3 regions of the Nocardioides maradonensis genome follow, and region 2 is predicted to be linked to each of the others. Evidence: predicted binding sites of a transcription regulator. Region 2 holds the regulator's gene; each other region holds the start of a gene.
What was found. The regulator LexA, encoded in region 2, represses DNA repair genes until DNA is damaged. The targets are predictions, from matches to a motif close to TCGAACANNTGTTCGA.
Positions count from the first base shown of each region.

Region 1: the regulator LexA is predicted to act here: its motif matches at 7,004-7,019, upstream of ACYVAQ_RS01695 (HNH endonuclease signature motif containing protein).
Region 3: the regulator LexA is predicted to act here: its motif matches at 6,506-6,521, upstream of ACYVAQ_RS11985 (HNH endonuclease signature motif containing protein).

Region 1 is NZ_BAAHAZ010000001.1:384,367-393,737, forward strand. It holds gene ACYVAQ_RS01655 (MCE family protein) at 1-442, opposite strand, end outside; gene ACYVAQ_RS01660 (MCE family protein) at 442-1,536, opposite strand; gene ACYVAQ_RS01665 (MlaE family ABC transporter permease) at 1,549-2,394, opposite strand; gene ACYVAQ_RS01670 (MlaE family ABC transporter permease) at 2,391-3,197, opposite strand; gene ACYVAQ_RS01675 (MerR family transcriptional regulator) at 3,355-4,113, shown strand; gene ACYVAQ_RS01680 (acyl-CoA dehydrogenase family protein) at 4,138-5,334, shown strand; gene ACYVAQ_RS01685 (TetR family transcriptional regulator) at 5,334-5,951, shown strand; gene ACYVAQ_RS01690 (oxygenase MpaB family protein) at 5,944-6,783, shown strand; gene ACYVAQ_RS01695 (HNH endonuclease signature motif containing protein) at 7,070-8,269, shown strand; gene ACYVAQ_RS01700 (PASTA domain-containing protein) at 8,599-9,371, opposite strand, start outside.
Region 2 is NZ_BAAHAZ010000010.1:188,818-198,188, reverse strand. It holds gene ACYVAQ_RS14065 (vitamin B12-dependent ribonucleotide reductase) at 1-940, opposite strand, end outside; gene nrdR (transcriptional regulator NrdR) at 1,100-1,567, opposite strand; gene ACYVAQ_RS14055 (hypothetical protein) at 1,879-2,208, shown strand; gene ACYVAQ_RS14050 (hypothetical protein) at 2,135-2,716, opposite strand; gene ACYVAQ_RS14045 (LysM peptidoglycan-binding domain-containing protein) at 3,636-3,971, opposite strand; gene lexA (transcriptional repressor LexA) at 4,206-4,928, shown strand; gene ACYVAQ_RS14035 (MXAN_6640 family putative metalloprotease) at 4,994-6,694, shown strand; gene ACYVAQ_RS14030 (MXAN_6640 family putative metalloprotease) at 6,780-8,444, shown strand; gene ACYVAQ_RS14025 (ATP-dependent DNA helicase) at 8,441-9,371, opposite strand, start outside.
Region 3 is NZ_BAAHAZ010000008.1:241,792-251,162, reverse strand. It holds gene ACYVAQ_RS12010 (allantoate amidohydrolase) at 1-579, opposite strand, end outside; gene hutU (urocanate hydratase) at 584-2,257, opposite strand; gene hutH (histidine ammonia-lyase) at 2,254-3,801, opposite strand; gene ACYVAQ_RS11995 (IclR family transcriptional regulator) at 3,928-4,674, shown strand; gene ACYVAQ_RS11990 (hypothetical protein) at 4,913-5,188, opposite strand; gene ACYVAQ_RS11985 (HNH endonuclease signature motif containing protein) at 5,257-6,456, opposite strand; gene ACYVAQ_RS11980 (hypothetical protein) at 6,693-7,397, opposite strand; gene ACYVAQ_RS11975 (hypothetical protein) at 7,429-7,740, opposite strand; gene ACYVAQ_RS11970 (sensor histidine kinase) at 7,872-9,008, shown strand; gene ACYVAQ_RS11965 (response regulator) at 8,999-9,371, shown strand, end outside.

The DNA.
Region 1 (9,371 bases), on a different contig from region 2:
GGTCGAGCGCCGGCCGTGTGTCCGCCACGGGGATCGTGGCGCCGTCGGTGAGGCGTCCGGCAGCGGCGCCGGTCGGCGGCTCCAGGGCGACGTACCGCTGGCCCATCATGTTGAGGTAGTCGATCGCGGCGATCGTGTTGCCCGCGATCCGCTGGTCCGACTGCACGTGCAGGGTCACGATCGCGAGGCCGCGCTGGTCGCCGGTGCCGAGGCGCGTGCCCGTCACCCGCCCGACGCGTACGCCGGCCAGGCGGACGTCGTCGCCGGCTCGCAACCCGGTCGCGTCCCGGAACACCGCCGTCACCGTCATCGTGTCGCCGCCCGCGCTGCGCGAGAGCGTGCCCGCCACCATCGAGGTGAGCAGCAGCGCCACGAGCGCGAAGAGCGCGACACCGAGCGTCGGGCCCTTGTGCCGGCGGAGCTCGCTGAGCTGGCGGCCCATCAGTGGGCCGCCTTCGGGCAGTCGGGTCCGGCGAGGTCGCCGTAGCGCGGGCAGTCGGCGGCGCCGTACGGGCTCATCATCTGGGGCGCGAGGACGCCCTCCATCTGGATCCGGCCGTTCTTCACCGCGGCCGCGCCGTTGCGCAGCAGGGACGGGACCTTCGCGAGCAGCGAGGCGAACGCGGGGTGCCGGTCGGCGAACGTCTGCAGCGTGGCCGCGGTCGCGTCCAGCAGGCGCGCGACGTCCGGGCCGTGCAGCGCCAGGAACGTGGTGATCCCGGTCGAACCGTCGAGCAGGCCGACGGTGTCGCCGAGGAGCGTGTCGGTGTCGTGGGCGTGCGCGACGAGGGTGCGGGCCAGCGGCCGGGACGCGCGCAGCGCCCGCACCAACTGCGGCTCGATCCCGTCGGCGGTGTCGGCGTCGGTCGCGAGCAGGTGGAGGTCGCGGATCACGGCGGGCTGCAGCTTCGTCCACCGGCCGAGCATCCTCTCGGCGTCGGCCATGAACCGGGCGATGTCGTCGCCCCGCCCCGCGAGGGCGCCGGCCAGCTGCGACAGCGCGGTGTCCCAATGGGACGGGTCGACCGCGGCGAGCAGGCGCTGGGTGGCCGCGAAGGTGTCCATCAGCCGCAGGGTGCGCGCCGACCGGTCCGCCGGTACGTCGACGCCGCTCGTCAGGTGGTCGGTCGTGGCCACTGCTCCGGAGCCGGCGGCCACCAGGTCGACGTACTCGTTGCCGAAGAGGGTGCCCGGCAGCACGCGTGCCCTCACCGCGGCGGGGATCTCGGCGGCGTCCCGCTGCTGCACCAGCACGACCGCAGTGGGGTCGTGCCGGGCGACGCCGGGGTCGACCGACACGACGCGGCCGACGCGCAGGCCGGCGTACTTCACGTCGGAGTTGATGCCCAGGGTGTCGCCGGTCGTGGGCAGGTGGACGGTGACGCGCACGTCGCCGGACATGATCCCGAGCGTCTCCATGCCGAGGACCCCGGTGACCCCACCGATCGCCACGGCGCCGACCACACCGACCGCGGCCAGCCGCAGCCGCAGGGCGCGGCGCGACAGCCGGGTGTGCGGGAAGAGGATGTCGGACATCGGTGAGGCCGCTCAGCCCGAGATCTGCACCTGCTGGTCCGCCCCCCACAGGGTCAGCGTCAGCAGGATGTCGACGACGGTCAGGGAGATGATGCTGGCCCGGATCGCGCGGCCGGTGGCGCGGCCGACGCCCTCGGGACCGCCGCTGGCCGTGTAGCCGTGGTAGCAGTGGATCAGCGTGACGACGGTGGTGAGGATGACGACCTTGATGCCGGAGTAGATGATGTCGACCGGCGCCACGAACGTGCGGAAGTAGTGGTCGTAGGTGCCGTGCGACTGGCCGTAGAAGGTGGTGACCATCAGGTCGGTGGCGACGTACGTGCCGACCAGCCCGATCAGGTAGAGCGGCAGCACGACGATCCAGGACGCGATCAGCCGGGTGCTGACCAGGTACGGGATGGGCCGGATCGCCATCGCCTCGAGGGCGTCGATCTCCTCACTGATCCGCATCGCACCGAGGCGCGAGGTGAACCCGCAGCCGATCCGCGCGGCGAAGCCGAGCGAGGCGATCATGGGGGCGAGCTCGCGGGTGTTGGCGTAGCCGGAGATGAAGCCGGTCAGGGGCGCGAGACCGATGACGTCGAGGCCCTGGTAGCCCTCCAGGCCGACCTCGGTCCCGGTCAGGGTCGAGAGCAGCAGCACCACGCCGACCACGCCGCCGCCGACCAGGAAGATGCCGGAGCCGAGCGCGACGTCGGACAGGATCCGGGAGATCTCGCCGCGGTAGCGGGTGACCGCGAGCGGGAGCGCGACGATCGCGCGCCACGCCAGCACGAGCTGGGCGCCGATGCTCGCCATCGGCGTGAGGACGACGTCCTCGAGGTCGTCGACGAGGGTGGCCGGTCGGGTCGCCGTCATCCGAGCGGCCCGCCGGAGAGGGTCGACTGGACCTGCGAGATCACGAAATTGGCCGCGAACAGCAGCACGAAGTTCGTGACCACCGAGCTGGTCACTGCCTCGCCCACCCCGGTCGGACCGCGCTGCGCGTTGAGCCCCTTGTACGACGCCACCACGGCGCAGATGACCGCGAAGACGGCCGCCTTGACCAGGGACAGCAGTAGGTCGGAGGTCTGCGCGAGCGTCGTCACCGACGCCAGGTAGCTGCCGGGCGGGAGGTTCTCCATCGCGACCGAGATGAGCAGCGTGGTGATGATCGTGAAGAACATGACCACGCCGTTGAGCAGCACGGAGACGGCCACGATCGCGAACATCCGCGGGACGACGAGGCGCTCGATCACGGGGAGGCCCATCACCTCGAGCGCGTCGATCTCGTCGCGGATCCGGCGCGAGCCGAGATCGGCACAGATCGCCGAGCCGGCGACGCCGGAGAGCATCAGCGCGGTGATGATGGGGGAGGCCTGCCGGATGACGGCGAGGGTGTTGCCCGCGCCGGTGAACGCGACCGCCCCCACCTCCTGGGCGAGCACTCCCACCTGGAGCGCCAGGATGATGCCGAACGGGATCGACACCGCGAGCGCCGGCAGCGTGCAGACGCGGATGGCGTACCAGGTCTGGACCACCGCCTCGGCCAGCGGGAAGCGGCCTCCGGCGATCGAGCGCCCGGTGGCGATCATCGTCCGCCGGGTGAAGCGCACCAGGCCGGTCACCTCGCCGAGCGGGCCGCGCAGGGCGGCCGGCACAGCGGGGCTGCCACCGGACATCGGCGTCTCCTTCGGGTGCTCGCGAGGCGGTCACGACGTTGACAGTGAGAACTGTCGTACTCAGTTGGAGTTTCGTCAACACTTTCCCGAGATCCGTCGGAAACGCGCGTGAAATCGGTAGTTGCGAGGTTTCGATGACAGCTCTACTGTGACAGTCATGAGTGCAGCGGTGCCGATCGAGAGCCCCCGTGGGGAGGTGTCGGACGGCGCCGGGATGACCGTCGACGAGCTCGCGGCCGCGGCCGGCCTGACGGTGCGCACGACCCGCTACTACGCCAGCCTCGGGCTGATCCAGCCGCCGCAACGGCGCGGTCGTGTGGCCTGGTACGGCGCCACCCACCTGGCCCGACTGGAGATGATCCGCGCGCTGCAGGAGCACGGCTTCACGCTGCAGGCCATCGAGGGCTACATGGGCTCGATCCCGGCCGACGCGACGCTGGAGGACCTGGCCGTGCAGCGCGCGATGCTGACCTCCTGGACGCTGCCCGGTCCGCGGGACCTGTCGCGGCGCCAGCTCGAGCAGCACGCGAAGCGGCGGTTGTCCGACGACGAGCTCGAGATGGCCGTCGAGTGGGGGATCGTCCGGGTCGTCGAGACCGAGAAGGGCGCCCGCTACACGCCGATCCAGGGCTTCGACGTCGGCGTCCGGGTCCTCGACCTGGACATCCCGGTGGACGGCATGCGCCAGGCCGGCCGGGCGATCACCCGTTCCATGGCGCAGCTCGCGCACGAGCTGTCCGACATCATGCGCGACCAGGTCTTCGAGCCCTACCGCTCCTCGACGCACGCGCGCGGCGACGTCGAGCACTTCGAGCACACCGTGGCGATGCTCCGGCAGCTCACCCTCGACGCCATCGTCGGCGCGTTCCAGCGCTCCACCAACGACCTGGTCGCCCGCTCGATCCAGCGTCGCTGACCCGCATCACCCGAGAGGACCCCCATGGACTTCGACCTCCCCGAGTCCGCGCTCGCCGTGCGCGAGGGCGTGGCCGCCGTGGCCGCCAAGTACGACCACGCGTACTGGTCGCGCTGCGAGGAGGAGCACCGCTTCCCGCAGGAGGTCTTCGACGACCTCGGCGCCGGCGGCTGGTTCGGCCTGTGCATCCCTGAGGAGTACGGCGGGGGCGGGCAGGGCCTGCTCGAGCTCGCCGTCGCCAACATGACGCTGTGCGCGTCCGGTGGTGTGGCGGGCACCTTCTTCTACGTGACCACGCCCGGCTTCGGCGCGATGACGCTGACCCGGCACGGCACGGAGGAGCAGAAGCAGCGCATCCTCCCCGGTCTCGCGGACGGGTCGATCCAGTTCTGCCTGGCGCTCACCGAGCCCGACGCGGGCTCCAACGCGATCGAGATCACGACCTCCGCTCGCCTCGACGAGAACACCGGCGACTACCTGGTCAAGGGCCAGAAGGTGTGGATCTCCAACGTGGAGAACGCCGACTGGATGGTGGCGGTCACCCGCACCGTCCCGGCCGCCGACACCCGCGAGCACGGCCTGTCCCGCACGGCGGGCCTCACGCTGTTCCTCGTCGACGTGAAGCAGGCGATCGCCGACGGGACGCTCTCCTTCACCCCGATCCCGAAGATGGGCAGCAACATCCTCGCCTCGAGCCAGGTGTTCTTCGACGACGTACGCGTGCCTGCGGAGAACGTGCTGGGCCGGGTCGACGAGGGCTTCGGCGTGCTCTGGGACGTCCTCAACCCCGAGCGCATCCTGGCCGCCTCCGGCGGGATCGGTACGGCGGACGCCGCGCTGCGGATCGCCTGCGACTACGCCTCCGAGCGGGAGGTGTTCGGCCGCCCGATCGGGGCCAACCAGGGGTTGCAGTTCCCGCTCGCGCAGATCAAGGCGAAGACCGAGCTCGGCCGGCTGATGACCTACCAGGCGGCGTGGCTGTTCGACCAGGGCCGGCCGTGCGGCAACGAGGCCAACATCGCGAAGCTGACCGGTGCGCAGGTCGGCTGGGAGGCCGCGAACCAGGCGTTCCAGACGCTGGGCGGCATGGCCTACTCCAAGGAGTACCCGGTCGAGCGGATCTTCCGCGACGCCCGGATCGCCAAGAACATCCCCGTCGCCGAGGAGCTGGTGCTCGCCCACATCGGCACCGCGATGCTCGGCCTGCCGAAGTCGTACTGATGATGACCGCCGACGACCAGCGCACCTGGGCCGGCCGCACCATGGCGGAGCGGCAGGAGGACCGGCGTACCCGGCTGCTCGAGGCGGGCATCGCCCTCATCGCCGAGGGCGGGGGACAGGCCGTGAGCGTGCGCGCCGCCTGCCGTGAGTCCGGGCTGACCTCCCGTTACTTCTACGAGCAGTTCGCCGACCGCGACGAGTTCGTGGTCGCGGTCTTCCGGTCGGTGGCCGAGGAGTGCGGCGTGGCGGTGGCGAACGCCGTGGCCGAGGTCGCCGACGCCGCCGAGGTGGCGCCCGCGGCCGTCGACGCGGTCGTGGGCCTCGCGCTCGACGACCCCGCCAAGGGCCAGGTCCTGTTCGTCGCCCCGCTCACCGATCCGGCGCTGTTCGCCGCGCGCGACGAGTGGTTCCCGGTCGTGGCGCACATGATCGCCGACCAGATCCCGGCGCGGGACGACGACGAGGTGCGGGCGCTGAAGTCCGCGAGCCTGGTGGGTGCGCTGGGGCACGACTTCTACCTCTACGTGAGCGGCCGCCTCGACGTACCCCGTGAGGTGTTCGTGGCCCACTGCGTCGACCTGCTCACCACGATCGCGCTGATGAGGCACCATGACTGATCCGAGGACCCTGATGAGCACCGAGCCCGTCGAGATGCGGGACTACTGGGACGGCATCACGGCCCTGTACGCCGGCAGCGCCAACGTCGCGCTGCAGATGCTCGGTGCGCCGGGGGTGGCCTACGGCGTCATGGAGTCGAAGGTCGAGAGCGGCCGGATCGACAAGCACCCGTTCAAGCGCGGTCGCACCACGCTCACCTACCTCGCCGTCGCCGTGCTCGGCACCGACGTCGACCGGGCGGCGTACCGCGAGGCGGTCAACAGCTCGCACCGCCACGTGCACTCCACCCCCGAGAGCCCGGTGAAGTACAACGCCTTCTCGCCGGACCTGCAGCTGTGGGTCGCGGCCTGCCTGTACTTCGGCATCGTCGACACCTGGGAGAAGCTGCACGGCCCGCTCCCCGACGAGCTCGCGGACCGGATCTACGCGCAGATGGAGGTCCTCGGCACGACGCTGCAGGTGCGGCCGGGCATGTGGCCGGCCTCCCGTGCCGCGTTCCGCGAGTACTTCGAGGGACGGCTCGTCGACGCCGACATCGACGGCCCCACCCGGGACTTCGTGCGGATGCTCTACCGCTTCGAGATGTTCCCCGTCTGGGTGTGGCCGCTGGCGCGGTTCCTGCAGTTCATGAACGTCGGCTTCACCCCGCCCCTGCTGCGCGAGAAGCTCGGCTTCCGCTGGACGCGCCGCCACCAGAAGGCCTTCGACCTCGTCTGCAGCACCACGGGTGCGGTGAACCGTCGGCTCCCGCGGCTGGTGCGGAACCTGCCGTTCAACCTCTACCTGTGGGACGTACGGCGGAGGATCCGGGCGGGGAAGCCGCTGGTCTGACTGTCTCTGCGGGGCTGGTGCGGGCGGCCGCATCGTAGCCCGTCGTGCCCCGGCGTCAAGGGTGCCTTCGGCATCGCTGCGCGACGCCTGCGGCGCCCTTGACCCCGGGTCCCTCACGACGGGCTTGGACGGCGCGGAGTCGGCACGGGCTTCGCCCGCGCCGCCGCTTCGCGGCCGCCACAAAACATGCTCTGACCTGGGATGATGCTTGTGGAAACGCTCGATAGTCTGTTCGATCACTGGTATCATTGGAGGTAGTTGATCAAGTTGTATCTCGGGAGTCTCGATGGCCGTGGAACAGGTGCTCTGCCACCCGATCCTCGCCTGCGCCCGAGACCTCGAGAAGGCCCTGAGCTCCGTCGCGGAGATGCCGGCCGACTACCTCCGCACCCGCGACAAGGAAGAGGCCCTGCTGCGGCTCGCGCGGGCCGAAGCAGAGCTGGCCGAGCTCCGTCTCCGTGTCCTCGCCGCCGCTACTGATGTGGCCGAGGAGCACGCTGCCCGCGACGCCGGAACCTGGTACGCCCACGCCACCCGCACCACCGCGACCGCCGCACGTGCCGACCTCCACCTCGCCCGCGACCTGATCGCGCACCCGCTCACCGCGGCCGCCATGCGCACGGGCCAGGTCAACCAGGCGCAGGCGCGGGTCATCATCCGCTCGATCGAGAGGCTGTCCGACCAGGTCGACGACCTCACCAAGACCCGCGCCGAGAAGCACCTCATCAAGCTCGCCCAGACCTACGACCCCCGCGACCTGCGGGTCCTCGGAACCAAGATCCTCGAAGTCGTCGCCCCCGACATCGCCGAGGCCGAGCTCGGCAAGGCACTGGAGCGTGAGGAACAAGCAGCCCGCGACAAGTGCTCGGTGAAGCTCCAACGCCGTGGCGACGGGACCACGAAGATCACCGCCCTGGTCCCCGACTCGATCGCCGAGCGGCTCACCACCTACCTCGATGCCGAGGACTCACCCCGCGTGACGAAGTCCCGCAGCCGTGGTGAGGCGTTCTGCCGATTCCTCGAAGTGCTCGACCCGAGCCGGCTGCCCGACCACGGTGGTGACGCCACGGCCGTGATCGTGACCGTCTCCTACGAGGCCCTGGTCGACGATCTCGGGTCCGCGATGCTGGGGAGCACGGTCATCTCGGCGAGCGAGGCACGCCGCCTGGCCTGCACCGCCAAGATCATCCCCGCCGTCCTCGGCGGGAAGAGCGAGGTCCTCGACCTGGGTCGGGGTCGACGTCGCTATGCGCCCCATCAGCGCAAGGCCATGTGTCTGCGGGACAAACGCTGCCGCGCGGAGGGCTGCTCGATTCCGGCGGCCTGGACTGAGGCGCACCATCTGAAGCCGTGGTCCGAAGGCGGCAGAACAGACCTCGCCGACGGCGTGCTGCTGTGCTCGCACCACCATCATCGGGCGCACGACACCCGGTACTCGATGACCAAGCTGGCCTCGGGCGACTTCCGGTTCCACCGCAGGACGTGAGGGTCGGACGCCTACGGGCTATGGGTCGAGTGACCCATAGTCGGTAGCGGCGCGACCACCGCCGGCCGGCCCCGAGAGCATGGCGCCGGGTCTCGTGTCGGTTGCTGCGCTACCGCCTCGACCAGCGGCGCGGTCGAGCGCACCCCCGTGGCGGCCGCGTAGCGGCGGCGCGGGCGAAGCCCGTGCCGACTCCGCGCCGTACAAGCCGACCGGTAAGGACCCGCGGTCAAGGATCGCGAAGCGACCGCGCAGCGGGGCCGAAGGCGTCCTTGACGGCGGGGACCGGTCGGCTACGGTGCGGCCGCCAAGGACCAGCCCCGAGAGCGACCTCAGTAGAGCTGGCAGTAGACATTCGCGGGCACCGTCTGATGTGCCGCGACGGTGATCTTGCCCTCGGAGGAGCAGGCGTCGCGCTTGCCGGCGCGGCTCAGGTAGCCCGGCGAAGTCCCGAGGACGGTGTACGTCCCTGGTGGGACGTCGAGCGACCACGAGCCGTCTGATTCGGTGCGGGCGAGCTGTTCGAAGGAGCGATCGTCGTTGAGGACGTGCAGCCACCCGAAGTGGGGCTGCGGGCTTCCCGGCGCAGGCCCGCCGACCCAGGACAAGGTGCCGGTGAGTCTGGCCGTCGACGGAAGCTTTCCGTGGTCGTAGACCACGACGGTGCTGCCGATGCGTGCCGGCGTTCCCATCGCGGGGTCGGTGGTCACCGGCGCCCACATGCTGCCCGTGGTGGCCGCTCGTACCTCGGCCTGGAAGCCCGCTGCCTCCAGCGCGGAGACGACGCGATCGGTCGTCATGTCGCCCGTCGTCGGGTCCGGTCGTCCGACGGGGATCGCTCGCCAATCCGGCGGCAACGTCGCGTGGACGGTGGCGCCGCTGGCGTTCAGGCTGCGGGCCTGCCCACTGCTGATCGTGACGTGGCGAGGAACCGGTTGCAGCGGCAGGGCACAGGTGAAGGCGTGCCGCAGCAGCTCGGTGTCCAGGACCGTGACGAAGGGTGTGCCAGGGCCGCCACACACGCGGTTCGGGAACACCGGCCATGAGGCCGGCACCGCAACGACCTGGCGCCCGACGCCTACCCACTTCGTGCCGGAGGGCGGAG
Region 2 (9,371 bases):
CGTCGACGGTCTCGATGACCGAGCCGTCCATCCGCGAGCGCAGGCCGAACTCCTTGCCCTCCTCGACCGCCTTCATGAACTCGTCGTTGACGCGGACCGAGTTGTTGGCGTTCTGGTACTGGACCGAGGTGATGTCCTTGCCGCCCAGGTCCATGTCGAAGCCGGCGTCGCGCAGCGCGCGGATCTTGTCCTCCTCGCGCCACTTCGTCTCGACGAACTCCTCGATGTCGGGGTGGTCGACGTCGAGCACGACCATCTTGGCCGCACGACGCGTGGCGCCGCCCGACTTGATGGTGCCGGCCGAGGCGTCGGCACCGCGCATGAAGGAGACCGGGCCGCTGGCGGTGCCGCCGGAGGAGAGCAGCTCCTTGGAGGAGCGGATGCGGGAGAGGTTCAGGCCGGCGCCGGAGCCGCCCTTGAAGATGAAGCCCTCCTCCTTGTACCAGTTGAGGATCGAGTCCATCGAGTCGTCGACCGAGAGGATGAAGCACGCGGAGACCTGCTGGGGGGCGGTCGTGCCGACGTTGAACCACACCGGGGAGTTGAAGGAGAAGTACTGGTTCGCGAGCAGCCAGGTGAGCTCGTGCTCGAAGACCTCGGCGTCGGCGTCGGTCGCGAAGTAGCCGTGCTCGCGGCCGGCCGCGACGTACTTGCCGACGACGCGGTCGATGAGCTGCTTCAGGCCGGACTCACGCTCGGGTGTGCCGACGGCGCCGCGGAAGTACTTCGTCGTGACGATCGTGGAGGCGTTCACGCTCCAGAAGTCGGGGAACTCCACGCCGCGCTGCTCGAAGACCGTCTCACCGGTCTTCCAGTTGGTCTGTACGACGTCGCGCCGCTCCCAGGTGATCTCGTCGTAGGGGTGCACGCCCGCGGTGCTGAACACTCGCTCGATCGTCAGGCCCGTGCCTGCTGCCTGGCTGTTCACGGTCTCGGTCATGTGCTTCCTGTTCCCCTTTGTGGTCGCGACGGCGCGGTGTTTTCGGCGTACTTCTCAGTGTTGCTGGTGGGACCGACAGCGGTCGGTCGCCGAGGTTGGGTGCCCGGGCAGGCAGCTTCCCCACTGGCTGCCCGGGCGGTCTGTGTTGTTTCTCTGGGTTCAGCCGGTGGTCGGCTGGAGCTCGCGCTCGGCGCGGAGCAGGGCGATCTCGGCCTCGAAGTCGTCGGCCGACTCGTAGCCGCGGTAGACGCTGGCGAAGCGCAGGTAGGCGACCTCGTCGAGCGCGCGGAGCGGAGCGAGGATGGCGAGGCCGACCTCGTGGGCGGCGATCTCCGGGCTGCCGGCCAGGCGGAGCTGGTGCTCGACCTCCTGGCCCAGGCGCGCCAGCGCGTCCTCGTCGACCGGCCGGCCCTTGCACGCCTTGCGGACGCCGGCGACGGCCTTGTCGCGGTTGAACGGCTCGTTGGTGCCGCTGCGCTTGAGGACCGTCAGCTGCATCTGCTCGACGGTCGTGAACCGCTTCTCACAGCTCTGGCAGACCCGGCGCCGGCGGATGCTCGACCCGTCGTCGGCGACCCGGGAGTCGAGGACCTTGGTGTCGCAGTGCTTGCAGTACGGGCAGTGCATGATGGTCCCCCTTCCGAAGCGCTGAGCCTGTGGATGAACCGGTGGACTACCGGTGTTCCGCTGTGGAGATCCGGCAGTGACCTGTGCAACTCCACGGGGTCCTTTGTGGACTAGATGTGGAGAACTACACCGGTGTAACTACTAGATGTAGTGGTAACCGTACGCCCGTGGCACCAGCGAGGCAAGACCCGGGTGGGGGTGATTCGGCAGGTGCCGTCGTACCGACGCGTTTGCGCAGGTCAGGGATCATTTCAGGGCTTTCGGGCAGCGCGCGTACGGCGTGTCACGCCCCATCAGTCACAATGTCGCCTGTGGCCGGAGGGAAGCGTGCGGGCGCTCGGGAAGCGCGTCGGTTCAGCCCTGCCCTCCTCGGCCTGGCCGTGGCCATCACCGCGTGCGTCGTGGCCTGGGGATACCTCGTGTACGCCGCGATCGACATCGGCGCCACCGCCCGCAAGGACGGCTCGTCCGGAGCCTGGGCGCTGCTCGTGCTGGCCTCGCTCGGCGCGGTCGCCTGCCTGTTCCTCGGCCTGATGCTCGTGGTGCGGGTGTCACGGGCACTGGGGATCACCCACGCCCCCGAGCAGCGCCAGAAGCGCGACCCGGAGGCGCCGAAGGGCGGCAAGCGCGCGGCGCGTTGACGCACTCGTAGGGGTTCACCAGCACGGGCCGGGCGGTCGTCACCTCGAGGCGTTGCGGCGCGCCGCCGACCGTGAGCGTGCCGGGGATCGAGCGCCACGGGCCGTTGCCGATCCGGTACCGCCCCGCGTAGACGGTGTCGAGGCGCGGCCTGACCACGCCCTTGCGCAGGTAGACGTGGGTCACCAGGAGGTTCGGGTACGCCGCGCCCGCGCTGGTCCCGCTCGCCCGGCCGCCGTCGCCCCACGTCCACCGGTAGCTCGGCGTGGCCTGGATGGTGATGCGGTGGCCGAGAAGGGTCACGGTCCTCGTCGTGGGGCCGGTGTTGGTCGTGTAGAAGTTCGTGCGCAGGTTGACCAGGGTGCGGCCCTTGACGGGCTGGATCTTCAGCACGCTGGCGGGCCAGGAGAGACGCCGGAACGCCTGGGCGACCTGGCCCGGGGTCGGGCCACGGGACGTCAGGTAGCGACAGTGGGTGTCGGTGGCCCCGGCTGAGTCGATGGTCGTCACCAGCACTCCGACGAGATCGTGCGACGGGCTGACGCACGCCGTCGGCACGCAGGAACGGCCACCGACCGGCAAGCAGATCGGGGCGGTTGCCACAACGGTCGCGGAGACCGCGCCGACGTGCCTGTTGCCGCCACAGCCGATCGAGGCGTAACTCAGCGTTGCGCCAGCTCCGCAGGCCCCGGCCGGCCCGTGAGCCACAGCAGAACCCGACCACACGATCGACGCTGCGACGGCCGCGACGATCGTAAGCAAAATGCGAGTCACGACGGCCGTCGCACGACACTCGCCACACGAAGCGCTCCACTTCGGCACACCAGCGTGACCTGAAGCGTCGTCCACCCGCCGGGATATCCACCCCTCTTCCGACCACTTCGATCGAGGACATCCGTGGGCTGGCTGAACACGCGGGCCTGCCAGATCCCGCCGCGCAGGTGGACAACCGATTTCACACGCGAGCGAGATCCGGCCACGTGATAGCCGCCGGCATAGACACCGCGCACTGTCGCAGCAACCGTCGCACAGTCCTTGCAGGAGCGGAGGTTGAGCGCTTCCCATGGAGCAGGCTTCCCCGTTCGCTCCATCGTGTCCATCGCGTGCACCCACCGCCGCAGGAACGCCTGCGGCGTCTCCACCGCGGGCGCTGTCGTGGTCGGGACGAGGGTCGGCGGGGCGCTGGAGAAGTGGGGCTGCGGGTCTCCCCCGCACCCGACCAGCAGCACCAGCAGGACAGCGAGGACGACGTGCTTCATGGACCCTCCCGAGGCGGATTGCCCTGAACGTACGCCGAACCCGACCCGCCCGACCAGCCTCACCACGCACCCTGTGGACAGCGCGAGGGGCCCGATCCGGATGCGGATCGGGCCCCTCGTCTTCCCCTACGTCCGCCGGGGTCGAGGCGACGGACGAGACTGCGTGCGCCTCAGGAGTTCGGGACGCGGATCTCCTGGCCGACGTAGACCATGCCGTCCTCGATCGGGTTGAGGTCCTCGAGGCGCTGCACCATGTCACCGGTCTGCGTGCCGGTCGCCGAGGCCGCCTCGCTCGCGATGTCCCAGAGCGTGTCGCCGGGCTGGACCGTCACCACGTGCACGTCGGGCGTGCCGGAGTGGCTGCCCGCGGCGGAGGCGGAGGCGACCACGAGGCCGACGGCGAGCACCGCCAGCAGGCTGAGCGCGAAGACGACGAGCCGGCCGCGGCGGGTGAGCCGCACCTGCGGGCGGGAGACGTACGCGGGGCTGAAGCTGATCGTGCTCATGGTGGCCTCCGGGGAAGTGGATGCTGGTCCGTGTCCGCTCACCCTGACCGAGGCCGCCGACACAACTTCTCGGCCTGGCTTCGATCAGACGTTCGATCGAACACATGGACGAGCATAGAACACGCATTCGACACAACCGCGGCATTTCGTCGCACGCGTGTTCGACGGCGTGTCGCGACACGCCGCATCGAACACCTGTTTGAGATCCACGGTGATCGGCGTTACGTTCGATCCATGACCAAGAAGGCTGTTCGCCCCGTGAGTGAGCTTCCCGACGGTCCGCCCGACGGCACGGGCCTCACCCCGCGCCAGCAGCGGATCCTGACCACGATCAAGAAGGCCATCGACAAGCGTGGCTACCCGCCGAGCATGCGCGAGATCGGCGAGGCCGTCGGCCTGACGAGCACCTCGAGCGTCGCCCACCAGCTCCGCCAGCTGGAGGCCAAGGGGTTCGTACGCCGCGACCCGCACCTCCCCCGCGCCATCGAGGTGTTCCTCCCCGAGACGCTGATGAAGCGCAAGCCGATCTCGAGCATGGCGGAGACGTCGTACGACGAGACCTCGATCAACGACGCCGCACCCGAGCCCAGCAACGTGCCGCTCGTCGGCCGCATCGCCGCCGGTGGCCCGATCCTCGCCGAGGAGCGGGTCGAGGACGTGTTCCCGCTGCCCCGCCAGCTCGTCGGCGACGGCCAGCTCTTCCTGCTGGAGGTCAGCGGTGAGTCGATGATCGACGCCGCCATCTGCAACGGCGACTACGTCGTCATCCGGCAGCAGGCCACCGCCGAGAACGGCGAGATCGTCGCCGCCATGATCGACGGCGAGGCCACGGTGAAGACCTTCCAGCGCAAGGACGGCAAGGTCTGGCTGCTGCCGCACAACCCGGCCTTCGACCCGATCGACGGCACCCACGCCACGATCCTGGGCAAGGTCACCGCGGTGCTCCGCAAGGTCTGACGAAGGCCCCAATCTTTACTCCGCGCCGGGTCCGGGCGGAGGTGTGCATCCCCTAGATTCAGCAGGTGATCCGCACCTCCGGCCGGGCGCGCGTCCTTTCCCTCGTCCTCGCCGCGACGCTCGCCGGCCTCGGTGCCACCGGCGTCGGCGAGTCGGCGCACGCCACGCCCATCGCCGCCGGCCACGCGCGGCCGAGGATGACCCACGCGCAGGCAACCGACGCCCTCTCCCGCGCCGACCTGCTGTTCCACGGCACCCGGGTCCCGTCGCGTCAGGCGCAGCAGCACGAGGACGCCACCATGCTGCTGCGCGACCTGCGGGCGGCGTACCCGACGCTCTCCCCCGCCGAGCGCCGGCAGGCCGACCGGATCCTCGCCCGGCCGGGCCCCTCCGACCACGACCCGGACTTCCCGGTCGTCTACACCGGCACCCAGCACGAGGAGTGCAGCGCCACCCTCCCGCTCTGCGTGCACTACGACCTGGCCTCCGGCGATCCGGGCGGCCACAACGACACCACCAACGGCGTCGACCCCGCGGACGCGGACACGAACACCACGCCCGACTACGTCGACTCGGTGCTCGCCACGATGGAGCACGTCTGGACGACGTACGCCGCGGCCGGCTACCGGATGCCGCTCGGCGACCTGTCGAGCCCCGACAACGGCGGCGACGCCAGGACCGACATCTACCTCGGCGAGCTCTCCCGGTACAGCCTCTACGGCTTCTGCACGAGCGACGACCCCGCCCTGAACACCGAGTTCGCCGGATCGGCGTACTGCGTGCTCGACAACAACTACGCCCATGCGGAGTACCCGTTCCACACGCCGCTGGAGAACCTCGAGGTGACCGCGGCGCACGAGTTCTTCCACGCGGTGCAGTTCAGCTACAACTTCTTCCAGGACCACTGGATCATGGAGGCCACCGCCACCTGGGCGGAGGACGAGCTCTACACCGACATCAACGACAACGTGCAGTACCTGGCGATGAGCCCGATCACCCGGCCCGATCTGCCCCTCGACTACGGCACGGAACGCAGGACCGTGACCGGCCTGCACTGGTACGGCACGTGGATCTTCTTCCGGTTCCTCACCGAGCGGCTGGTCACCGAGCAGAGCGGTGGTCTCCCGCTCCTGATGCTGCAGATCTGGCGCAAGCTCGACGCCAACACGGACGCCAACCCGAACGCCCCGGGTTACGTGTCGATCTACGGGTTGAAGAAGGCGCTCGCCTCGCACGGGATCAGCCTGACGACCGCGGTCAGCAGGTTCGACCTCGCGGCCCGCCACCCGACGGCATACTTCAGCGAGGCGCGGGCGAACCACTACCCGACCGCCCCGGTGGGGGCCTCGGCCCACGTGGGTCCCGGGTCCAAGGACGTCGTCACCCGCTTCACGCTCAAGCACCTCAGCTACCGCGTGCTGCGGCTCAGCCCGAAGCCCGGGATGAGCCGCGCCTGGCACCTCCGCGTGCACCTGGACCTGCCGCCCACGGGCCGCGGCGGGGCCGCGACGCTCTGGATCACGAGGAAGGACGGCGGCACGTCCTCGCGCCTGATCACGCTCTCCCCGAAGGGCGACGCGACGCTCAGCCTCCACTTCGGATCGGCCGAGGTCGCGAGCGTCGAGATCGAGGTCGTCAATGCCTCGGGACGGTTCACCAGCTGTTTCCCACCGACGCTCTCCACCGTCTTCTACAGCTGCTACGCGCCCCGCGGCCAGGACGACGGCACCCCGGACGTCGTGCGGGCCACGGCGTACCAGGCCTGAGACCGCGACTTCGGGCGGCCACCCGATGACCACGTATGGTCGTCGGGTACGTGTCGTGTCCGGTCACTCGAAAGTCGAAGGTTCCATGCGTCGCAGCAGCAGGACAGTTCTCGGGCTTCTCCTCGCCATCACGCTCGCCGGCTCGCTGGCCCTGGTCTCCCCAGGAGCACAGGCCGCACCGACCCAGAGCCACGCGACGGATCCCAGTCCACAGGCCCTGCTGCACCGCGCCGAGCACGCGCTGGACCGGGTGCAGAAGATCTTCACCGCGACCACCACGGCGGTCCGCGGCGACGCCACCATCGCGCTGCGCAACCTGGCCGAGACCAAGGCGGCGCTGCCGCCGAGCCAGCGTCGTGAGGCCGAGCGCTTCTTCGCCCGTCCGACCGCGAGCGGCTCGAGCTGCCCCGGCGACTACGCCTGCTACCGGTCGAGCGCGACCCGCTACGAGCTGTGCAACTCGCGCATCTGCGTGCACTACGTCAAGCAGGGTTCAGGTCCGCGGCGCGACAACACCAACGGCGTGGACCCCGAGGACAACGGCGCGTCGGGCCGCTGGCCGGGCAAGGCGCACAACGGCGTACCGGACATGGTGGAGTTCACTCTCAAGCAGCTGACCCACATCGACAGCGTCTACCGCAATGCCGGCTACCGCTCGACCCGCGGCGACGGTCACCTGGGCGGCGACTCGCGGCGCGACATCTACCTGGGCAACATCGGCTCCAAGGGCCTCTACGGCTACTGCACCTCCGACGACCCGAAGCTGGCGTTCGACGCCTCCGGGACGAACCACCCCGCCGTCTCGGCGTACTGCGTGCTCGACAACAACTACAGCCGCAGCGAGTTCCCGTACCACACGCCGCAGCAGAACATGGAGGTCACGGCGGCGCACGAGTACTTCCACGCCGTGCAGTTCGCCTACGACTTCGACGAGGACTCCTGGATGATGGAGGCCACGGCGACCTGGGCCGAGGACGAGCTCTACACGAAGATCAACGACAACCGGGGCTACCTGCCGTACGGCCCGATGGGCAAGCCGTCGGTCAGCCTGGACGCGTACTCCAACGCCAGCGGCAACAACGCCTACCTGCACCAGTACGGCACCTGGATCTTCTTCCGGTGGCTGACCGAGCGCTACCCCACCAAGCAGGGCATCCTGCCGACGCTGGTACGCCGGGTCTGGCAGCTGTCGGTCGGCAAGAGCGGCTACTCGGTCGCGGCGATCAAGAAGACGCTGCTCGAGCGCGGCACCAGCCTCGACAAGGAGCTCGGCCGGTTCGTGGTGGCCAACCGGCGGCCGGGCGCCTGGTACCACGAGGGCAACGCCTACATCGGGTCGAAGCTGGCGGGCTCCAGCACCCTCGCGCCCGGCAGCCTGCTGGGCGGCTCCAGCAAGCACTGGGCGCCGAGCCTCCCGCACCTCAGCGCCGCCACGTGGCGCTTCCTGCCGGGCGACGGGGCGACCCACCTCGCTCTCACCGTCGGCGGGAACACCGGCTCCGACGTCGAGGCGGCGATCGTGGTGCACACCAAGGACGGCAAGTACTCCCGTGACGTCGTCCCGGCCGGCCCCACGGCGCGCTCGGTGGCCTTCGACCCGGCGACCGTCGCGTGGGTCGAGGTGTCGCTGATCAACGCCGGCACCCGCTACACGTGCTGGAACCGGACCACCGGCTTCTGGATGTACACCTGCCAGGGCACCTCGCAGGACGACAACCCGGCGGCCACCCTGGACGCGGTCTCGAGCTAGCGCGCAGCGGCGGCGAGGCGGGCGAGCGCCTGCCTCGCCACCGTCGGGTCGGTCGTCGACCACATCGGCGGCAGGCTGGCCTTGAGGAACCCGCCGTACCGCGCCGTCGCCAGCCGTGGATCCAGTACGGCGACCACGCCGCGGTCGGTGTGGGTGCGGATCAACCGACCCGCGCCCTGGGCCAGCAGCAGTGCCGAGTGCGTCGCGGCGACCTGCATGAAGCCGTTGCCACCCGCCTTGTCGGCGGCCTTCTGCCGCGCGCTCATCAGCGGGTCGTCGGGCCTCGGGAACGGGATCCGGTCGATGATCACCAGCTGGCAGGTGTCTCCGGGGACGTCGAGGCCCTGCCACAGCCCGAGGGTGCCGAACAGGCAGGTGTGCGGGTCCTCGACGAACTGCCGGGCCAGCTCGGGCAGCTGCGCGTCGCCCTGCGCCAGCGTGGTCAGGTGCGGCAGCTTGGTGCGGACGTGCTCGGCGGCGGCCTCGGCGGCCCGCCGGCTCGAGAACAGGCCGAGGGTGCGGCCGTCGGCCTTGTCGATCAGGTCCACGATCTCGTCGAGCTGGGAGGCTCCGAGCCCGTCCCGGCCGGGCGGCGGCAGGTGCTTGGCGACGTACAGGATGCCCTGCTTGGGGTAGTCGAAGGGGCTGCCGACGTCGAGGCCGACCCACGGTTCGACGCCTTCCTTGCGAGCGGCGGGGGCGGCGGAGGCCTCCACCCGCTCGGACGGTTTGAGGCCCACCGACGTGGCGATGGTGGTGAAGTCGCCGCCGAGCATCAGCGTGGCCGAGGTGAGGATCGCGGTCTTCTCGGCGAGCAGCTTGTCGCGCAGCTGGCCCCACACCTGCAGGGGCGCGATGCAGAGCCGGGGCGGGATCCGGTCGGTGCCCTCGGCGAGCCACAGCACGTCTGCCTCGGACGCGGCGGCC
Region 3 (9,371 bases), on a different contig from region 2:
GTCGATCAGCCCACGGCCCTGCTCCACGTGGAGCTCGACGTAGGTGCCGACACCCTCCAGGAGGGTCGAGGTGCCGCCCTCGATGACGTCGCCGAGGCGGACGCCCTCGCGGTCGGTGAGCTCGGCCGCGTCGGCCCACTGCGTGGCACCGACGGCCAGCCGGGAGCCCAGGCAGGCCCGGCCGAAGCGGGAGCCCTCCTCCTCGACGAAGGCGGCGACACCGAGCCGGCGGGTCGGCGTGACACCGCGCGAGCGCATCAGGTCCAGCGCGGCGAAGGACGACACGACACCGAGCGGTCCGTCGTACGCACCGCCGTCGAGGACGCTGTCCAGGTGGGAGCCCGTGAGCACCTTGCGGGTCGCGGCGAATTCGCTCGCCGGCCCCCACCACGCGACCAGGTTGCCGAACGGGTCCTCCTCGATCTCGAGCCCGCGCGCGGTGGCCGCGTCGCGGAACCACGCACGGAGCTCGAGCTCGGCCGCGTGCCACGGCTGGCGGAAGTACCCGCCGGAGGACGCCGAGCGTCCGATGGGCACGAGGTCGCGCCACATCTGCTCGAAGTCGGCAACCTGGGTCACGGGATCAGCCCTCCTGCATCGGGATCCGGACGCCGCGCTCGGCGGCGACCTCGATCGCGCGGTCGTACCCGGCGTCGACATGGCGGATGACGCCCATGCCCGGGTCGTTGGTCAGCACGGCCTCGATCTTGGCGGCCGCGAGCTCGGTGCCGTCGGCGACACACACCTGGCCGGAGTGGATCGAGCGGCCCATGCCGACGCCGCCACCGTGGTGCAGCGACACCCAGGTGGCGCCGGAGGCGACCGCGGTCATCGCGTTGAGCAGCGGCCAGTCGGCGATCGCGTCGGAGCCGTCGAGCATGGCCTCGGTCTCGCGGTACGGCGACGCGACCGACCCGCAGTCGAGGTGGTCACGGCCGATGACGATCGGCGCCTTCAGCTCACCGTTCTTGACCATCTCGTTGAACTTCAGGCCGGCCAGGTGCCGCTCCTTGAAGCCCAGCCAGCAGATGCGCGCCGGCAGGCCCTGGTAGTGGACGCGCTCCTGCGCCATGCCGATCCACTTGTGCAGCCGCTCGTTGTCGGGGAACAGCTCGAGGATCGCCTTGTCGGTGGCGGCGATGTCGGCCGGGTCGCCGGACAGGGCGGCCCAGCGGAAGGGGCCCTTGCCCTCGCAGAACAGCGGACGGATGTACGCCGGCACGAAGCCAGGGAACTCGAACGCGCGGTCATAGCCGCCCTTGCGCGCCTCGTCACGGATCGAGTTGCCGTAGTCGAACACCTCGGCGCCGGCGTCCTGGAATTCCACCATCGCGCGGACGTGCGCGGCCATCGAGGCCTGGGCGTCCTTGGTGAAGCCGGCCGGGTCGCGCTCGGCGGCCTGGTGCCACTCCTCGAAGGGCACACCCACCGGGAGGTAGGACAGCGGGTCGTGCGCCGACGTCTGGTCGGTGACGATGTCGATCGGCGCCTTCATCTCCAGCAGCTGCGGGAAGATCTCGGCGGCGTTGCCGAGCAGGCCGATGCTCAGGCCCTTGCGCTCGTCGCGTGCCTTCACGGCGAGCTCGAGCGCGTGCTCCAGGGAGTCCGCCTGGACGTCGAGGTAGCGGTGCTCGATGCGGCGGGTGATCCGGCTCTGGTCGACGTCGACGCAGATCGCGACGCCGTCGTTCATGGTGACCGCGAGCGGCTGGGCGCCGCCCATGCCGCCGAGACCGGCGGTGAGCGTGATGGTGCCGGCGAGGGTGCCGTTGAAGCGCTTGTCGGCGACGGCCGCGAACGTCTCGAAGGTGCCCTGCAGGATGCCCTGGGTGCCGATGTAGATCCACGAGCCGGCCGTCATCTGGCCGTACATGGTCAGGCCGAGCTCCTCGAGCCGGCGGAACTCCTCCCAGTTGGCCCAGTCGCCGACCAGGTTGGAGTTGGCGATGAGGACGCGGGGCGCCCACTTGTTGGTCTTCCACACGCCGACCGGCTTGCCGCTCTGGACGAGCATGGTCTCGTCGTCCTCGAGGTCGCGCAGGGTGCGGACGAGGGCGTCGTACGCCTCCCAGCTGCGGGCGGCCTTGCCCGTGCCGCCGTACACGACGAGGTCCTCGGGACGCTCGGCGTTCTCGGGGTCGAGGTTGTTCATCAGCATCCGCAGCGGCGCCTCGGTCTGCCACGACTTCGCGGTCAGCTCGGTGCCGGTGGCGGCGTGGATGGGCAGGCGGGGGTTGCTGCTCGAGGTGGTGGTCATGCGAGTTCTCCGATCACGTTCGCGACGGCCGCGGTGACGCGGCGGCCGGCGACGAGCTGGTAGGCGGTGTCGATCTCCGGGGCGAGGAAGCGGTCGGTGCCGGGGGCGCCGACGCCGGCCTCGCGCAGCAGCGCCACGACGGCACCGGTGGCCGGGCTGGGGGTGAGGGGAGCCCGGAGGTCCAGGGCTCGGGCCGCGGTCATCACCTCGATGGCGAGGACGCGGGTCAGGCCGTCGACGGCGCGGCGCAGCTTGCGAGCGGACGACCAGCCCATCGAGACGTGGTCCTCCTGCATCGCGCTGCTCGGGATCGAGTCGACGCTGGCCGGGTTGGCGAGGCGCTTGAGCTCCGACACGATCGCGGCCTGGGTGTACTGCGCGATCATCAGGCCCGAGTCGACGCCCGGGTCGTCGGCGAGGAAGGGCGGCAGGCCGTGGTTACGGGCCTTGTCCAGGAAGCGGTCGGTACGACGCTCCGCGATCGACGCCAGGTCGGCCGTCACGATCGCGAGGAAGTCGAGCACGTAGGCCACGGGCGCGCCGTGGAAGTTGCCGTTGGACTCGACGCGACCCTCGTCGGCGAGCACGACCGGGTTGTCGACGGCGGAGGCGAGCTCACGCGAGGCGACCGTGGCCGCGTGGGCGACGGTGTCGCGCACGCCGCCGTGGACCTGCGGCGAGCAGCGCAGGGAGTAGGCGTCCTGGACCCGGTTGCAGTCGGGGCCGCGGTGCGAGGCGACGACGCCGGAGTCCTTGAGGATCGCGGTGAGGTTGGCCGCGGAGGCCGCCTGCCCGGGGTGCGGGCGGATGGCCTGCAGCTCGGGGGCGAAGACCCGGTCGGTGCCGAGCTGGCCCTCGACCGACATGGCCGCCGAGATGTCCGCGACCTGGAGCAGGTCGGTGAGGTCGTGGATCGCGAGGACGAGCATGCCCAGCATGCCGTCGGTGCCGTTGATGAGGGCGAGGCCCTCCTTCTCCTGCAGCTGGACCGGGGTGAGGCCGGCGGCCGCGAGAGCGGTGGCGGCGTCGGTCAGCTCGCCGTCGGCGGTCCGGACCGGGCCCTCGCCCATCAACGCGAGAGCGCAGTGGGCGAGCGGGGCGAGGTCGCCGGAGCAGCCGAGCGAGCCGTACTCGTGCACCACCGGCGTGATGCCGTGGGTGAGCAGCGCGGCCATCAGCTCCGCGGTCTCCCGGCGTACGCCGGTGTGGCCGGTGGCCAGGGTCGAGAGCCGCAGCAGCATGAGGGCGCGGACGACCTCGCGCTCGACCTCGGGGCCGGAGCCGGCCGCGTGCGAGCGGACCAGGGAGCGCTGCAGCTGGGCGCGCATCTCGGTGGGGATGTGCCGGGTGGCGAGGGCGCCGAACCCCGTGGAGACGCCGTACGCCGGCGTCGGGGACACCGCGAGGTCGTCGACGACCGCGCGTGCCTTGTCGATCGCGACGAGCGCCTCGTCGCTGAGGGTGACCGCGGCGCCGTGGCGGGCGACCGCGACGACGTCCTCCATCGAGACGGCTCCGGTGCCGACGACTACGTGTTCTGCCATGTCTCCATTGGAGCCCTCCGAGGGGGTCTTGCGCCACCACCGTCAAGACCCTTGCGTCTCGTATCTGAGACTGTTGGGCGTCTCGGATACGAGACGAGGGTTCTGCGGATGTGGGATCGTCGAGGCATGAGCCAAGTCCCGGCCGCCACCCGCGCGTTGCGGGTCCTGCGGTTCCTCTCCTCGCAGGCCGACCCGGTCCCGCTGGAGGCGATCATGCGTGCCTGCGAGCTGCCGCGGAGCACGACGTACCACCTGGTCAACGCGATGATCGACGAGGGATTCGTCGTCCACCTGGCCGACGAGCGCCGCTACGGGCTCGGGGTCAGCGCCTTCGAGGTCGGCAGCGGCTACGCGCGTCAGGCGCCGCTCCAGCGGATCGCCCGCCGCCCGCTCGCGCAGCTCGTCGACCGGATCGGGCAGAGCGCCCACCTGGCGGTCCTGCACGGCCGCGACGTCCTGTACGTCGTCGAGGAGCGCGCGCCCGGCCGGCCGCCGCTCGTGACCGACGTCGGCGTCCGGTTGCCCGCGCACCTCACCGCCAGCGGCCGCGCCATCCTGGCCGGCCTGTCCGCCAGCCAGGTCCGCGCGCTCTACCCCGACAAGGACGCCTTCGTCGATCGCACCGGCAGCGGCCCGCAGTCGCCCACCGCCCTGCGGGCCGTGCTCGCCGACACCCGCCGCCGCGGCTACGCCCTCGAGGACGGCGAGGTCACCTCCGGCCTGCGCAGCATCGCCGTCCCGGTCCTCGACCACAACGACCACCCGGTCGCCGGCATCGCCGTCACCTACCCCTCCGACGCCACCGACCCGTCCGCCGCCCTGATCGCCCAGGTCGCCCGCCAGCTCTCCCAGCGGCTCGGGGCGCGGGGTTAGGTGCCGCCTCCGGTGGTCGAGGAGGTTGCGCGGCATCCGCCACGAGACCGGCCGTCCTCCGGTCGCTGTGGGGCGGCCGCACCGTAGCCGACCGGTCCCCGCCGTCAAGGACGCCTTCGGCGCCGCTGCGCGGTCGCTTCGCGATCCTTGACTGCGGGTCCTGACCGGTCGGCTGGACGGCGCGGCAACGGCACGGGCTTCGCCCGCGCCGCCGCTTCGCGGCCGCCAGATGCTGTCGTCAGCGCTCGCAGGCGGTTCCGTCGCGGTCGCGGTCCAGGTTGCGGTAGTTCGCCCAGTAGACAGCGCGAGCACGCGGACCCGATGCCGGGCGGCCGTAGCCCTGGTTGACCTGCCGTTGGGCGGCTGCAGCCGACTTCGCGACGCCGTGCAGCCAGACGTGTGCAAGCTTCGTGCACGACGAGAAGTACGTCGCCGCGTCGGCCTGGCCGGCCACGGACACGAGCGAAATGGAGACGGTGGCCGCGGCGATGGCGGCAGTGATGCGTGGGGACATGGCGCGAACGCTAAGGAGCGTCGGCGGCGGGCGAGGGAGGACGAAGAGAATCGGGACTATGTCCCGGCCTACGTGCGGCGGTGGAAGCGGTAGTCGCCGGAGGTCAGCTTGGTCATCTCGTAGCGGGTGTCGTGGGCTCGGTGGTGGTGATGGGAGCAGAGGAGGACTCCGTCGGCGAGGTTGGTGTGGCCGCCTTCCGACCAGGGCTTCAGATGATGCGCTTCACACCAGGCTGCGGGGATCGAGCACCCCTCGGCCCGGCATCGCTTGTCGCGTAGCCGCATGGCTTTGCGGATCGGTGGGGTGTGGAACCGGCGGGACCGACCGACGTCGAGGGGTTCGGCCTTCCCGCCCAACACGACGGGGATGATCCTCGCGGTACAGGCGAGCCGACGGGCTTCACTGGCCGAGATGACGGTGGTGCCGAGCATCGCGGAGCCGACCTGGTTGACCAGGTTGTCGTAGTCGATGGTGACCATCACCGTGGTGGCGTCGCCGCCGTGGTCGGGCAGTCGTTTCGGGTCGAGGGTTTCGAGGAGTCGGCAGAACGCCTCACCACGCGACCTGGACTTGGTGACGCGGGGTGAGTCCTCGGCGTCGACGTAGGTCGTGAGCCGATCCGCGATCGAGTCCGGCACGAGTGCGGTGATCTTCGTGGTCCCGTCACCGCGGTGCTGCAGCTTGAGGGAGCACTTGTCGGCTGCGGCCTGCTCCTCACGTTCCAGCTGCTTGCCGAGCTCGGCTTCGGCGATGTGGGGGGCGACGACTTCGAGGATCTTGGTGCCGAGAACTTGGAGGTCTCGGGCGTCGTAGGTGGCCGCGTACTCGATGAGCTGCTTCTCAGCCCGGGCCTTGGTGAGCTCGTCAACGGTGTCCGACAGCTTGTCGACCGACCGGATGATGACCCGTGCCTGGGCGGTGTTGACCGACCCGGTCCGCATGGCTGCTGCGGTGAGGGGGTGGGCCTCGAGTGCTTCGGCCAATCGGAGGTCGCCGCGGGCGACCGGGGCCGTTACCCGTGTCGCGTGAGCCAGCCAGGTCCCGGCGTCGCGGGCGGCGTGTTCTTCGGCCACATCAGTGGCAGCGGCGAGCAGGCGGAGCTCGAGCTCGGCGGTCTCGGCCTTGACCCGCGCCAGGGTGAGGAGGGCTTCTTCCTTGTCGCGGGTGCGGAGGTAGTCGGCCGGCATCTCGGCGACCGACATCAGAGCCTTCTCGAGGGCTCGGGCGCAGCGGAGGATCGGGTGGCAGGGCACCTGTTCCGCGGTCATCGACACTCCCGAGATGAAGCTGGTCTACTACCGTCGATGATACCAGTGATCGAACAGATTATCGAGTGTTTCCACAAGAGTTTTCCCAGGTCAGAGCAGGTTTTGTGGCGGCCGCGAAGCGGCGACGCGGGCGAAGCCCGGGCCGACTCCGCGCCGTCATGCCCGTCGTCGGGGGACGACGGGCTAAGGTGCGGCCGCCCGCCACCGACCCCGAGGCGCGCTCCCAACCATCGGCATCACCGCTCGCTGCGGAGCACCGACCGGCCGAGCACGCCGAACCAGATCACGTTGATGGCGCCCATCGTGGCGACCGAGCCCCACCCGTTGCTGGCGTAGAACCTCGCCGCGTTCATCCCGAAGAAGAGCGACGGGATCATCGCAAGGTTGAGCGCGGCGAGGGCGATGCTGCCCCGGCGGACCCGCGCGGAGAACAGCCGGGAAGCGGTGGGCGCGGTGGCGAGCCCGAGGAGGAACACGGCCACGAGGACGCGGGCGATCGGCCCGTGCAGCAGCACCATCCCCGCGGCGAGGGGGCCGTCGACGGTGGGGTCGAGCGAGCCGTCGGGGTGCTGCAGCGACGTACCCACCTCCAGTGAGGTGGCGACCAGGGTGACGGTGACGTAGGCGCGGAGTGCCGTGGTGGCGAGCTCGCCCGCCAACCCGACATCACCGCCACCGGTGCGCAGCAGGCGGCCGAGTCCGACGGCGAAGACGAGGAAGGCCGTGAAGGTCGCGAGGGTGATCAGGTTGCGACTGAGCACGTTCGACTCGGGCGGCGGCCCCGAGTAGACGAAGTAGAGCGCGACCATCACCAGGGAGAGGGCGCCGCCGGCGACGGCGGCCCACCCGGTGACGAGGCGATCGGTGCGGGAGGTGCGGGAGGTGCGGGAGGTCAGGGCGGAGCGGGACGAGCCGGTGGCGGTAGGGGCGGTGCTGGTCATGGTCGTTCTCCTTGCGGTGGGGAGGGGCGGGTCAGCGGTCGATGGGCTGCGCGGTCCACCAGCGGTGCCAGTGGGCGGTCGCGGTGAGGGCGGCGACGAGCGCGGCCGCCGGGACCGTGGTCCAGAGGAACCAGGGAGTGTCGAGCGAGCCCGAGAACACCCCGATCAGCAGCCAGACGACGACCTGGACGAGCGTGAGCAGCAGACCGGCGTACGTGACGACCGAACGCGCGGTGAGGAGCCGGTGCCGGAGGCTCCCGCGGGGAGCACGGACGGGGCCGAGGAGCTCCTGGCCGAGGCTCTGGATCATGGACGGGGCGGGAGGAGGAGTCGATGTCTTCATGCACTCCAGCCTCGAGCCGCGCGGTCCGCCCCGCGTCCGGCGAACCGGTGAACCCGCACGACCTCCGTCGGACGCGGGGTCCGACGAAAGGTGGACTCGGTCCCACCGGGTTCCCGCCTAGAGTCGGGCGCGTGGATCTCGTGGCACCGGAACCGGCCCCTGCCCGGTGGCAGCAGGGCATCCGTTCGGCCGCGCTGGTGCTCGCGTCGTACGCCGGCGGGCTCGTCCTGCTGTACGCCGTCCTGGAGGCCGGCCCTCACGGCGGCTGGCGCTGGGCGGACATCGCCGTCGGCGCCGTCGCCTGCGGCGCCCTCCTGCTGAGCCGACGGGCACCCGTCGCCGTGGCGCTCGTGCTGGCGGCCGTGGCCGCTCTGGTCGCGTCGGCCGGTGTGGCCAACATGGTCGGGCTGTACTTCGTCGCGAGGTACCGCCCCCTCCCGACGGCGATCGCCGTCGCGGCCGCCGACGTCCTCGCCGGCTGGCTGTTCTGGCTGCTCTACCCGGGCAACCAGGGCCTCCCGCTGACCCTCACCGTCAACGTCGCGATCACGGCGGCCGTCACCGCGTGGGGCGCGCTCATCCAGTCCCAGCGCGCGCTCGTCGAGGTCTACCGGGAGCGCGCCGAGCGGGCGGAGGCCGAGAAGGTCCTGCGCGAGGAGCACATCCGCTCCACCGAGCGCACCCGGATCGCCCGGGAGATGCACGACGTCGTCGCCCACCGGATCTCGTTGGTCGCCCTGCACGCGGGCGGCCTGGAGGTCGCACCGGGTCAGGATGCGGACGAGGTGCGCGCCGCCGCGGCGCTCATCCGGTCGTCCGCCGTGGACGCGCTCGACGAGCTGCGCGTCGCGATCGGCATCCTCCGCGAGGACGAGCCCCGCTCCCTCGAGCAGCCCGGCTTCGACCGCCTGGAGGACCTGGTGCGCGACGCGCGGTCCGCGGGCCAGGACGTCGTCCTCGACCTCGGCATCGGTACGCCGGGCCCGCCGGGCCTCGGTCGCGACGTGTACCGGATCGTCCAGGAGGGCCTCACCAACGCGCGCAAGCACGCGCCCGGGGCGCCGGTGCGGGTCACGGTCCGGCGCGACGCCGACGAGGCGAGGGTCGTGGTCGTGAACGGGTGCGGCGGGCGCAGCCTCGGCGTACCGGGCACCGGCACCGGGCTTATCGGGTTGGCCGAGCGGGCGAGCCTGGCGGGCGGCAGCCTGCGTCACGGCCCCGACGGCGCCGGGAGCTACACCCTGGAGGCGAGGCTCCCGTGGCGGTGAGGGTCCTCGTCGTCGACGACGACGCGCTGGTACGCCGCGGCCTGCAGCTCGTGCTCTCGAGCGACCCCGAGCTGGAGCTGGTCGGAGAGGCGGCCGACGGAGCCGAGGCGCTGACCGCGGCGCGCGAGCTGCGTCCCGACGTCGTGCTGATGGACCTGCAGATGCCGGTCCTCGACGGCGTCGAGGCGACCCGCCGGCTGCAGCGGCTCGACCCGGTGCCGATGGTGCTGGTCCTGACCACCTTCCACCTGGACTCCTACGTCCTGGACGCCCTCGAGGCCGGCGCCCGCGGCTACCTGCTCAAGGACACCGCCCCGCGGGAGCTCACCCGTGCGATCCACCTCGTCGCCGGCGGTGAGTCGA